Regions from separate parts of the Enterobacter sp. PL_is379 genome, predicted to be linked through region 4. Evidence: predicted binding sites of a transcription regulator. Region 4 holds the regulator's gene; each other region holds the start of a gene.

Region 1 (3,116 bases), on a different contig from region 4:
CGGCTCAACGGAGATCAGCAGGGCGACCAGCGTTACGGGCAGACCCAGCGCAGGCAGCACAATCAGCGCGGCGAAGGTTGCGCCACCGCCAACACCCGCAACGCCTGCGGAGCTTACGGTAACAATCCCGACCAGCGTGGCGATCCATACCGGATCCAGCGGGTTGATACCCACCGTCGGCGCGACCATCACGGCCAGCATCGCCGGGTACAGACCCGCACAGCCGTTCTGACCAATGGTGGCACCAAAGGAGGCAGAGAAGCTGGCGATGGATTCAGGCACGCCCAGACGACGGGTTTGCGCTTCAACGTTCAGCGGAATAGACGCGGCGCTGGAACGGCTGGTGAAGGCAAAGGTCAGTACCGGCCAGACTTTACGGAAGTATTTCAGCGGGCTGACGCCGTTCACGCCCAGCAGGATGCCGTGCACCACGAACATAATGCCCAGGCCCAGATAAGAGGCGACAACGAAGCTGCCCAGCTTAATGATGTCCTGCAGGTTAGAGCCGGCAACCACTTTGGTCATCAGCGCCAGGACGCCGTAAGGGGTGAGCTGCATAACCAGACGAACCAGCTTCATCACCCAGCTTTGCAGGGTGTCAATCGCTGTCAGCACGCGTTCGCCTTTTGGCGCGTCGTCTTTCAGCAGCTTCAGCGCCGCGACGCCCAGGAACGCGGCGAAAATAACCACGCTGATGATCGAGGTTGGGCTCGCACCGGTCAGGTCAGCAAACGGGTTCTTCGGAATGAAGGAGAGCACCATCTGCGGCACGGTCAGGTCAGCTACTTTACCCACATAGTTGGTCTGAATTGCGGTAAGACGTGCCGTTTCAGCGGTACCCTGAACCAGACCTTCTGCGGTCAGGCCAAACAGGTTGGTGACCAGCACACCCACCAGCGCGGCAATCAGCGTGGTGAACAGCAGCGTACCAATGGTCAGGAAACTGATTTTTCCTAGCTGAGTGGCGTTATGCAGGCGGGCCACGGCGCTCAGAATAGAGGCGAACACCAGCGGCATAACGATCATCTGCAGCAGCTGGACATAGCCGTTACCGACAATATTGAACCACTGAATGGAATCTTTCAGAACTGGATTATCGGAGCCATAAATTGCCTGTAATGCCAGACCAAATACGACACCCATGGCCAGACCAACCAGCACCTTTTTCGCCAGGCTCCACTGTTTGTGGCGCGCCTGCGCGAGAAGTAATAGCAATATAACGAACACAACGACGTTCGCGATGAGTGGAAAATTCATCCCCGTTCTCCTGATTTATTATTGGGTCGGTTTTTACCGATCCTGTTGGCGGAAGGTTAGCAGAAGTGTGATGTAGCGCTTATATCCAAATGGAATGGGTTATGACAAATGGGATAATTTTGTCGGTTTACTGTTCAATCTGGTGATGAATAAAGCGATTAAACTGAAATTGCAGCGAATTAATCATCTGGGATGACCAGCGAACTGCACTGTTTTCGGGCAAGGTTTGCGGCATCCAGACGGCGTAAGCAAACAGCGCCATGCACAATACCCGCTCAAGCTGGTTACCTTTCTGCGGTGCGAGGATGGGAAAACGGAAACGCCAGCGGCAGGGCCATAGCAGCGGCACGCCCGCAGGCGTCAGCATATCGGCCAGAATATGGCTTAAATAGCCCAGCACCATCCCCTGGATGGCATCGGCGGGGACTATCCAGCTTTCAGGCACTTTTAAATAGAACAGCGTCAGCAGGCCAAACACGGCCAGCAGGCTGTGCGTAAACCCCCGGTGGCCGAACGCGCGGGCGATGGGTTTCGACACCCATTTCAGACGCTGTCCGAGGAAGGATTTAGGGTGGTCGATGTCGGGCAGCAGACAGGTCAATACGGCGGAAGGGACAATATGCCACCAGTCCCCCTGTGCCAGCACGGGGGTAAGTTCAGCGTTTTTGGCAAATACTGCGCACGCAATAGAAAAAAGCAGGTGGCCTTCCGCCGTCATGATAAAACCCACAAAACTGTCAATTCATACAGTATAGGGTTTTTATACAGTAGGCGGAAGAGGTGACGGTGTAACTGTTTGTCACAAACCGGAGGAGGGCGTTAACCGCCCTGCAGATGGCGCGCCGTCAGTTCTGCCAGTGAATGTAGCTTCACATCGGCAAGCGCAAACCGGGGATCGTGGCGGCCTTCTTCCGCAGGCACCACAATGGAGCGCATCCGCGCGGCTTTAGAGGCCACCATGCCGTTAACGGAATCTTCCAGCGCAACGCAGCTGAGGGGATCCAGGCCGAGCTTAGCGGCACAGTCCAGATAGACCTGCGGGTGCGGCTTGCTGTAAGGCAATTTTTCAGCGGACGCCAGCGCGTCAAAACTGTCGCGCAGTTCAAACATCGTGAGCACTTTTTCCAGCATATGCAGCGGTGAAGCGGAAGCCAGGCCAACCTTCAGCCCCTGGGCTTTACACAGCGCGACAGCCTCACGTACGCCGGGCAGCAGCGGCCGGCTCTCTTCCACCAGAGAAATGGCGCGGCTGATAATGCGTGCGGTCACCTCATTGCGATCGGGACCCACCCACGGCTGTTGGGCAAACCACAGGTCAACCACCATATCGATGCGCAGGCCCAGCGTATCGGGTAGTTCATTACGGCGGCTGATATCGACGCCCAGACTGGCCATCACATCCAGTTCGGCGCGATCCCACAGCGGTTCGGAATCGATCAGTAATCCATCCATGTCAAAAATTGCGGCAAGAATTTGGCGCGGTGTCGACATCACAACGTCTCCTTATCCAGGGTGTTCGACAGACGATACGTGCTAAGCACAATCTGCAATTTAGCATATTGCTTTTAAAGAGCGGGCGAAATTGATGGCCAGCAGGTAGACTTAGGCACAAATAACGCGTCTTTATGAAGAGGAACTGATGACGTATCAACAAGCTGGACGCATTGCGGTCTTAAAACGTATTGCTGGCTGGGTGATTTTTATTCCTGCCGTCATTTCTACGCTGATTTCTGTACTCAAATTTATGTACGATCACAGCGAAAAACAGCCGGGTATCAATGCGGTAATGCTTGATTTCGCTCATGTCATGATTGAGATGATGCGTTTTAATACGCCATTTTTGAATGTTTTCTGGTTTA
Region 2 (3,116 bases), on a different contig from region 4:
ACGCGACGATCTGGAGCCAGGCAGTCGATCAGTGCAGCGCGAGCTTTCACGTTGTCACAGGTGTTGCCAGTAACTGGGTTAGATTCGCCCATACCACGTGGGGAGATCTTGTTAGCTGGGATACCTTTAGAGATCAGGTAATCAACAACAGACTGAGCACGTTTCTCAGACAGTTTCTGGTTGTAAGCGTCAGAACCGATACGGTCGGTGAAGCCCAGAACCACTACAGAACCGTCTTTAGGATCCAAGTTGCTCAGCTGAGAGTACAGCTGATCCAGTGCCTGCTGACCTTCTGGTTTCAGAGTTGCTTTGTTGAAGTTGAACAGAACGTCAGACTTCAGAGTGAAGTGCTTGGTCTGTACTTCTGGAGCTGGAGCCGGCGCTGGAGCAACAACTGGTGCTGCTTCTTCCTGCTGGCCGAAACGGTAGGAAACACCTACGCTCAGCATGCCGTTGTCTGGACGAACACCAACGGTGTTGCCGTCGCCGATGTTGTTAACCCACTGGTATTCCAGACGGGTAGCGATGTCACGGGTCATAGCCCACTCAACGCCACCAGCGAATACTGGGGAAACACCGGTGTCATGGTCGCTACCAACCTGGTTGTTGCTGGAGTCAGCGCGCCATACCATGCCGCCCAGACGGGTGTACACGTCCAGATCGTCAGTTACTGGGTAACCCAGTTTAGCGGTCAGCTGAACGCCCTGTGCTTTGAAAGCGCCGTTTACGGTGTCGCCTTTGTATGGCATACGACCTAACCAGTCGTAACCCATTTCAAAACCAACATACGGGTTAACCTGATAGCCACCGAACGCACCTGCACCAAGCTGGCTCTCGTGAGTCGGGCCATCGTTGTTCAGGTCTTTGTTGTACCAGCCGGTGTCGTGGAACTGAGACCAGCCCAGTTTACCACCTGCATACCAGGTATTATCTTTCGGAGCGGCCTGCGCTACGGTAGCGAAGCCAGCCAGTGCCACTGCAATCGCGATAGCTGTCTTTTTCATTTTTTGCGCCTCGTTATCATCCAAAATTCGCCATGAAAGTCTCAAGAGAGAATCACGGTTAAATCCTTCACCGGGGGGCGTGGTCAAATATAAATCTACCGATATCTTCGGCTTAGGCCGAGCACCCCTGGCGATGTAAAGTCTACAACGTAGCTGAAAACTTACAAGTGTGAAGTCTGTCAGGCATATGAAAAAAAAAGTTCCGTATACCGATTATTTAACATTTTTAGAACGAATTTTGTGCAATAAAATGAAGGAGAACCGCACCAGACAAGCCTTGCCGCAATTTTCAGACCGGGAACTTTAATGCCATCTTGTGGTCGAAAAAAATTCCAGGAAAAATCTTAATTTCACTCAATGATACAAATTTGAGTGAATTTTTAGCCCAGAAAGTTGTCCTCTGCGGTAAGAATCCGATCGAACCGGACGCATAATGAACCCGATCGCACTCCCTTCTTCAGCGGCTTCAGTCAGACGGAAATGTTCCTCTTCCGTCAATTCTTCGGGTAACCATCCAATTACCACGCTGTAATTTCCGGTGCGTAACGCGCGGATCATCGACTCAACGGTATCGCACGGTGAGAGCTGATTAATCTGCATGACCTTGGTCAGCGGAAGGCCAGCGGACTGAACCCACTCACGGCTCAGTTTTTGCTGAGGCGTGAGCCAAAGCTGCCAGCGCGATTGCTGACCAAGCTGTTGTAATAACGGCAACAACAGAAGTTGCGTCAACAGGGGCTGGTCTTCACGATAAACCACTTCACTGATAAGCCCTGTGGAAACACGCTCGACGGAATTCTGCGCGACATTGCCTGCGGCAGAAGAGAGAGAGATTGCGCGATTTGCATAGCCTGAAGTGTGCATATTCATTCCAGCCCTGTAGTTACTGTATGGATATACAGTAACCCCTGTATGCATAAAGATCAACCTCATTTTCGGAAAGCGACTCGCAAAATTCATTCAATCTTGATGCCCCTGGAAAAATCATCTTGCTCAACGGCGATAAGTTGCCTATTTTCCTGCTAACGGATCCGCTAGTAAGAAATTTCGTTGTTATTTTATGATTTTGAAGGGAAATATCATGAAAAAGATATCTTATGAACGGATTTATAAATCCCAGGAATACCTCTCCCCGTTGGGCGAGATTCATCATCGCGCGCTGTTTGGCGGCTACACCCTGGCGGTGGATGATGCGGTTTTTGCCATGGTGTCTGATGGCGAGCTTTATCTTCGGGCTTGTGAGGAGAGTGCGAAATACTGTGTAAAGAATGCCTCCTCATTTTTGACATTGATGAAGCGAGGCCGCCCGGTGCTGCTCAACTATTATCGTGTGGATGACGGATTATGGCAGGACAGGGAGCGGTTGCTTCAGCTCTCCTCGTTTGCGCTCAGTGCGGCAAGAAAAGAGCGCTATCAGCGCCATCAACGAAACCGACTCAAGGATCTGCCAAACCTGACCTTTCAGCTTGAAGTCTTGCTTTTTGAAGCCGGTATTACCAATGAAGAAACACTCCGGGCGCTGGGCGCCAGAGCCAGCTGGCTGAAGATGCGGGCGAAAAATAAAGCGCTCAGTATTAAAGTCCTCTTCGCGCTCGAAGGGGCTATTGAAGGGCTGCATGAGGCGGCACTCCCGGCAGGCATTCGCCGGGAGCTGACGGAGTGGTTTAATGCGCTGCCTGAGCCACAGGAGAATCACTCCTCCAGGTAGCGATTTGCTGTTGCAGCCGGCAAATTTCAGGCAGCAGAGCGATAAGCAGGCCTATCTGCTGAAGAACCAGCGGCGCTTTGCTGTCGTTTCCCGGGTCAAGATGCGCAATGCGTTGCGCCAGTTCATTCAGCGCCTGTTGCACGCGTGGCTCATCGGCTGGGCGGTGATGAAGCGCGTCATCGACATAACAGACGGCGTCATCGAGCAGGTTGAGAATACCCGGGTTGGTGAGCTTCTCACGGTGGGCACCCAGCGTCGAAATATAGCTGGTAAACGTATGGTTCAGGCAGAGCAGGCGGAACGCAGTCTCACGAATTTCCGCCGTGGCGCGAGGCTCCGTTGACATGTTAGAGACAACGGAGGCCAGTTCTGCATCACTGTTGTGCGCATCACGACGTGCTATC
Region 3 (3,116 bases), on a different contig from region 4:
ATAGCCTGCGCCAGGCGAAGAACGACGCGTAAGCTCCTCACGCAGCTGACCCAGGGTCATGTTTTCCAGGCCATCGACCACATTCAGGGATTCGAGCTCACGAGCCGCTTTGAGGAACTGGCGGACAAGCTTTCCGTGTTCCCGCAGATCAGACATTGTTTCCCGTCCCGCCGAACATGCTCCGGGCATTATTTCGGGTTTCGTCATCAGGCGATACCGAATCGCTCATCTGCTCTTGAGACTGAGGGGCCGCGATTACTGCCTCTCGCGCCCTGCCCTGCAGCAGAGCCTCGGTTTCGCGTGGGTAAACGGCTTTAAGCAGCTGCAGCAGGTCATCAAATGACGTATCGCGGTTAAGCAGCTCGCTGAAGAGGAACGGCAGCCGTTCATCCTGCTTGCCAAATGCAAAGCCGGTAAGCAGCGCGGCGCGCCATAAACGCCCCCTGTCCCCCTGAGGCGTTTCGTCCGTTTTCTGGCAGACAAAGCGGTCCGCTTCGTTAGTTTCAGGATTCAGGTAAAACGTAATTTTGCGTCGCGTATCCATGGTTTTTATCCAATAAGGTACATACCGTTAACGAGGTCGAACTGAGACGTACTGGTTTTGTAGAAACGTTCTTCCCTGACTGCACAGTGTTTTTTTACTGCCTCTGCAATGAGTTCGGCGCCACCGCCAATGACCATTACATGCGAGTATCCCTCAAAGCGACTGACAGCTTCAATAACCCTGTTAACAAGCCGGCTGTGAGCCGATGTCATTGCTTCACAAACAAGATCGATGCGTGAGGTATCGTTAATGCGTGACGCCAGGTAGGCCGCATCATTACGGTGAATGATGATATCGTCGGCCAGATAGCTGCTTCCCTTCGTGCGAGCCAGCGAAAGTGCGTCTCTTACGGCACCGGTCATCAGAGAGACGCCCAGCGTGGAATCACCGTAAATACGCGATATTCCGCGCATTTTCCCCATCACCTGAGAAATATCGAGCGTCGTTCCGCCCAGGTCAACGATCAGCAGTGAATCAAGCTCATTGAGGTTTTTAACGACTTCGAAACCAGCCGGGATGGATTCTGGCATCACGTCAACATGACGAACGGAGAAGGTTTTCCCGCCATTGAGTTCGACCGGCCGCAGCAGGTTTGTTTTCTTACGTTGAATGTTTGCTTCGTTGGGCTGATTGTTCTTGTCGTAATACTCCGCCAGCGGCAGTGTGACAACGATATCCACTTCACACGGCTCAATGCCGCTGTTGAGAAGCGCATGATGAACAGCAACAACGTTCACATCGCTGTATTGCCACGCAACGTTAGTCGTCACAACCGCTTCTGGGCTGATCGGGTCGAAAGAATACTGCTCCCCGTTCAGTTGATAGTTGAACGCCTGCTGAGAACCGAACGCCACCGCCCATTCACGTTTGAAGCTGTTAGGGCTGATTGACTGCCTGACCTGTCCGGCTTCGTTCCACTGCAGTTTGATATTGGTAGAGCCGTCATCAATGAAAATTTTCATACCTTTCACCTTGGAATAGTTTGGATTGAAACGAGCACAAACAAAAACAACCTAGAGAACTATTTGAGAACAATATGAGAATTATACAAATCTCGGACACAATAACAACCCTGAATGAGAAATAATTGAGAACTATTTGAGAACTAAAAGAGAAGGAGATAGGGATTGAAGCTATTCATACGCCAGCTATTTGTGCCTAAAAATCAGCCGGTTGAAATAAAGGGACCGGGAATAGCTTGCTTAAAACTGGGTTCATAAAAATAATACTGTATATATAAACAGTAATAAGGAGGGGTATAAAATGGTCAATATCAGCTTTATCGCACCGGCAGACTCACCAGATAAAATGCAGCTGCCGTTATTCGCCGATCTGGCCTCATGTGGTTTCCCTTCACCTGCAGCTGACTATGTCGAGTCCGATCTGGATCTCCATGATTACTGCATACGGCATCCAAGCGCGACTTACTACCTTCGCGCAAGTGGAGACAGCATGGCCGACGGCAGCCTGTACAATGGCGATCTGCTGGTTGTGGACAGTGCCGAGAAGCCCCGGCATGGCGATATTGTGGTGGCCAGCGTGCAGGGAGAATTTACGGTTAAACGGTTGCTGCTGACGCCACGACTGACGCTGCAGCCCATGAACGCGGCCTGGTCGCCAATTTATCCCGACCCGGACGATCTGGATATCTTTGGCGTCGTCACGCACATCATTCACCGTCCCAGGGAGATGTACTGATGTTTGCCCTGGCCGATGTGAACAGCTTTTATGCCAGCTGTGAACGTGTTTTCCGCCCGGATTTGAAAGGAAAGCCGGTTGTGGTGCTCAGTAATAACGATGGCTGCGTAATCGCAAGAAGTGCCGAGGCAAAGCCCTGGATCAAAATGGGCACGCCGTGGTTTCAGATGAAAAACGAGAGATACCCGGAAAAAATATACGCGTTCTCAAGCAACTATGAACTTTATGCATCGATGTCGGCGCGCGTGATGAACTGCCTGGAGGAGCTGGCCCCCAGGGTGGAACAGTATTCGATTGACGAGATGTTCCTCGATCTGACCGGTGTGGAGCATTGCATGGACCTGGAGGACTTCGGCCGGCAGCTGCGCCGGCACGTGTATGACTGTACCCGTCTTACCATTGGCGTGGGCGCCGGACCGACGAAAACACTCGCAAAATCAGCCCAGTGGGCCTCAAAGGAGTGGAAACAGTTTCGTGGTGTGCTCGCCCTGACCCGGGGGAATCCACAGCGAACGCGGAAGCTGCTTTCACTGCAGCCGGTCGAAGAGATCTGGGGCGTGGGAAACCGTATTGCACGCAAGCTCAATGTTCTGGGCATCAAAACCGCGCTCGATCTGGCCCTGACGAACCCGGCCTTTATCCGCAAAAATTTCTCCGTCGTTCTCGAGCGAACAATGCGCGAACTGAACGGGGAAAGCTGCATGTCGCTTGAAGAAGCCCCGCCAGTGAAACAGCAGATCGTCTGCAGCCGTAGCTTCGGCGAGAAGGTCACTGAATACGATTCGCTGCGGCAGGCTGTCTGTCAGTACGCAGAGCGGGCCTCAGAAAAACTGCGTAAAGAGCGGCAGTATTGCCGGCATATTTCCGTTTTCAT
Region 4 (3,116 bases):
GGTAAACACGCGCGGTCCACCGTGAATGAACACATAGCGCGGCAGCAGCGTCCCGTCAACTTCCAGCGGTTCAAGCGGGTCAGGTAAGTCATGCGCCAGACACTGGGCGCGAAGCGTCAGTAAGTCTGCCTTCGAGTTATAAGGCAAAACGTACATAATAGGACGTGACGTATCGAGCCCCAATTCCAGCGCGGGTTCTGCTGGGATAGACTTGCTTTTTACCAGGATGCTTAATGGTAAATTAAGTAATTTGTAGTAAATTCGTGGCCAGCCGGACATAAACGATGTAAAGCCTCTGGTTAATAATGCAATTGCGGCGCAAGGATAACAGAAAGCGCGCAAAATTTCTGTTGTTACCCGTCATACTTCAGGCTGTAGCGAAACGCGCTACAGTTCCTGTTACTGACGCTTTTTTTCATAAAAGGTTCTTTTAATGGCCAATAATACCACTGGGTTAACACGTATCATCAAAGCCGCCGGCTATTCATGGAAAGGTTTCCGTGCCGCGTGGATCAACGAAGCCGCCTTTCGCCAGGAGGGCGTCGCCGCTATCATCGCGGTGATCGTCGCCTGTTACCTTGATGTTGATGCTATTACCCGCGTACTTCTTATCGGTTCCGTGCTTCTGGTGATGATAGTGGAAATTCTTAATAGCGCTATTGAGGCCGTGGTTGATCGCATTGGTTCAGATTTCCATGAACTTTCTGGCCGTGCAAAAGACATGGGCTCTGCTGCCGTGTTGCTGGCGATTATCACTGCCGCTATCACCTGGGTCACGCTGCTTTGGTCACATTTCCGATGAGCCTCGAGGAATAATTAAGTCCCTGGTTTTTTGTGCAGTTTTTGGTTCCAAAATCGCCTTTGACTGTATATACTCACAGCATAACTGTATATACACCCAGGGGGCGGAATGAAAGCGTTAACGACCAGGCAGCAAGAGGTGTTTGATCTCATCCGGGATCATATCGGCCAGACGGGTATGCCACCCACGCGTGCGGAAATCGCGCAGCGTCTGGGCTTCCGTTCTCCGAATGCTGCCGAAGAACACCTGAAAGCGCTGGCGCGTAAGGGCGTGATTGAGATTGTTTCGGGCGCGTCACGTGGTATCCGCCTGCTGGTGGAAGAAGAGACGGGCATTCCGCTGGTGGGGCGTGTTGCTGCCGGTGAGCCTTTACTGGCACAGCAGCATATTGAAGGCCATTACCAGGTCGATCCAGCCATGTTCAAACCGAGCGCTGATTTCCTGCTGCGCGTCAGCGGTATGTCGATGAAAGACATCGGTATTCTTGACGGCGATCTGCTTGCGGTGCACAAAACGCAGGATGTGCGTAACGGCCAGGTGGTGGTCGCGCGCATTGACGACGAAGTGACCGTCAAGCGTCTGAAAAAACAGGGGAACACCGTTCAGCTACTGCCTGAAAACAACGAGTTCTCCCCGATTGTGGTCGATCTGCGCGAACACAACTTCTCTATCGAAGGACTGGCGGTTGGGGTCATTCGCAACGGCGAATGGCTGTAACCTCTTCCTGACAGGCTATGGTGCCGCTGTAGCCTGCTTCATTCTCCACACCCGGTATTTTTCATGTCACTGCTGACGGCATCCGATAAGGCATTGTGGCGTCTTGCTCTGCCGATGATTTTCTCCAATATTACCGTACCCCTGCTGGGTCTGGTCGATACTGCCGTTATTGGCCATCTTGATTCGCCTGTTTATCTTGGCGGCGTGGCGATTGGTGCGACGGCAACCAGCTTCCTGTTTATGCTGCTGCTCTTTTTGCGCATGAGCACCACCGGCCTTACCGCACAGGCGTATGGCGCGAAAGATCCGCTGCGTCTGGCGCGCGCGCTGGTCCAGCCGCTGATCCTCGCGCTTGGCGCGGGTGCGTTAATCGTTTTATTGCGTGCGCCCCTGATCGACCTTGCGCTCCATGTTGTTGGCGGCAGCGAGGCGGTATTAGAGCAGGCGCGACGTTTCCTTGAAATCCGCTGGCTCAGCGCGCCCGCGTCACTGGCTAACCTGGTTCTGCTGGGGTGGCTATTGGGCGTGCAGTACGCCCGTGCACCCGTGATTTTGCTGGTGGTGGGTAACCTGCTCAATATCGTTTTGGATGTCTGGCTGGTCATGGGTCTGCATATGAACGTGCAGGGCGCGGCGCTGGCGACGGCGATTGCCGAGTACGGAACCTTTATCATTGGCCTGTGGATGGTCTGGCGCGTGCTGGCGATGCGCGGCATCTCCCTGGCGCTGCTCAAAACCGCATGGCGCGGCAATATCCGTAAGCTGCTGGCGCTTAACCGAGACATCATGCTGCGCTCGCTGCTGCTTCAGCTCTGCTTCGGAGCGCTGACGGTCTTCGGGGCTCGACTGGGGCCAGAAATCGTTGCGGTCAACGCGGTATTGATGACGCTACTGACCTTTACCGCCTACGCGCTGGACGGTTTTGCCTATGCGGTAGAAGCGCATTCCGGGCAGGCGTACGGTGCGCGCGAAAGCGGGCAGCTTCGGGACGTCTGGCGGGCAGCCTGCCGTCAGTCGGGACTGGTGGCGCTGGCGTTTGGCCTGGTTTACGCCTGCTTTGGTGAGCAGATCGTTGCATTGCTTACGTCTCTTCCTGCGCTGCGCGAGCTGGCGAGCCACTATCTCATCTGGCAAGTCGTCTTACCGGTGGTTGGCGTCTGGTGTTATCTGCTGGACGGCATGTTTATTGGTGCGACGCGCGGAGCGGAAATGCGCAACAGCATGGCTGTCGCGGCTGCAGGGTTTGGTCTGACGCTGCTGACGCTCCCCTGGCTGGGTAATCACGGTTTGTGGCTGGCCCTGGCCGTTTTCCTCTCGCTGCGAGGGTTGTCGCTGGCGTTTATCTGGCACCGCCACTGGCAAAACAATACCTGGTTCTCTTCACGTCACGATATATCGTGACGGTTAAAGATTCCGAATATGAAACCAACTGCCGAATCCTTAACTACAATAATTATCACGTCCAGCAGAAAAGAACGTAACGGACGTTACGACCCGACGCTTAACTTAAGAGGACACGATGATGAATAAAGACGAAATCGGCGGCAACTGGAAGCAGTTCAAAGGTAAAGCGAAAGAAAAGTGGGGTAAGCTGACG

The links. Region 4 encodes LexA, which represses DNA repair genes until DNA is damaged. Its sites were predicted from a motif close to TNCTGTATGTACATACAGNA; they were not measured.
Region 1: AC0TOY_RS11680 (metal-dependent hydrolase) is a predicted target of LexA. The motif match lies at 1,990-2,009, and genes of this name have one in related genera.
Region 2: sulA (SOS-induced cell division inhibitor SulA) is a predicted target of LexA. The motif match lies at 1,889-1,908, and genes of this name have one in related genera.
Region 3: umuD (translesion error-prone DNA polymerase V autoproteolytic subunit) is a predicted target of LexA. The motif match lies at 1,771-1,790, and genes of this name have one in related genera.

What each region holds. Positions count from the first base shown of each region.
Region 1 covers NZ_JBVPGT010000028.1:177,814-180,929, reverse strand. Annotated here, with positions in the region: gene AC0TOY_RS11685 (L-cystine transporter) at 1-1,257, opposite strand, end outside; gene AC0TOY_RS11680 (metal-dependent hydrolase) at 1,385-1,975, opposite strand; gene hxpB (hexitol phosphatase HxpB) at 2,077-2,748, opposite strand; gene AC0TOY_RS11670 (YniB family protein) at 2,897-3,116, shown strand, end outside.
Region 2 covers NZ_JBVPGT010000033.1:447,103-450,218, forward strand. Annotated here, with positions in the region: gene ompA (porin OmpA) at 1-1,004, opposite strand, end outside; gene sulA (SOS-induced cell division inhibitor SulA) at 1,359-1,868, opposite strand; gene AC0TOY_RS23405 (TfoX/Sxy family DNA transformation protein) at 2,086-2,712, shown strand; gene yccS (YccS family putative transporter) at 2,669-3,116, opposite strand, start outside.
Region 3 covers NZ_JBVPGT010000016.1:65,319-68,434, forward strand. Annotated here, with positions in the region: gene AC0TOY_RS01085 (hypothetical protein) at 1-156, opposite strand, end outside; gene AC0TOY_RS01090 (plasmid partitioning/stability family protein) at 149-544, opposite strand; gene AC0TOY_RS01095 (plasmid segregation protein ParM) at 550-1,506, opposite strand; gene umuD (translesion error-prone DNA polymerase V autoproteolytic subunit) at 1,853-2,242, shown strand; gene AC0TOY_RS01105 (Y-family DNA polymerase) at 2,242-3,116, shown strand, end outside.
Region 4 covers NZ_JBVPGT010000019.1:67,085-70,200, reverse strand. Annotated here, with positions in the region: gene plsB (glycerol-3-phosphate 1-O-acyltransferase PlsB) at 1-279, opposite strand, end outside; gene AC0TOY_RS02315 (diacylglycerol kinase) at 434-802, shown strand; gene lexA (transcriptional repressor LexA) at 911-1,519, shown strand; gene dinF (MATE family efflux transporter DinF) at 1,583-2,920, shown strand; gene AC0TOY_RS02300 (CsbD family protein) at 3,042-3,116, shown strand, end outside.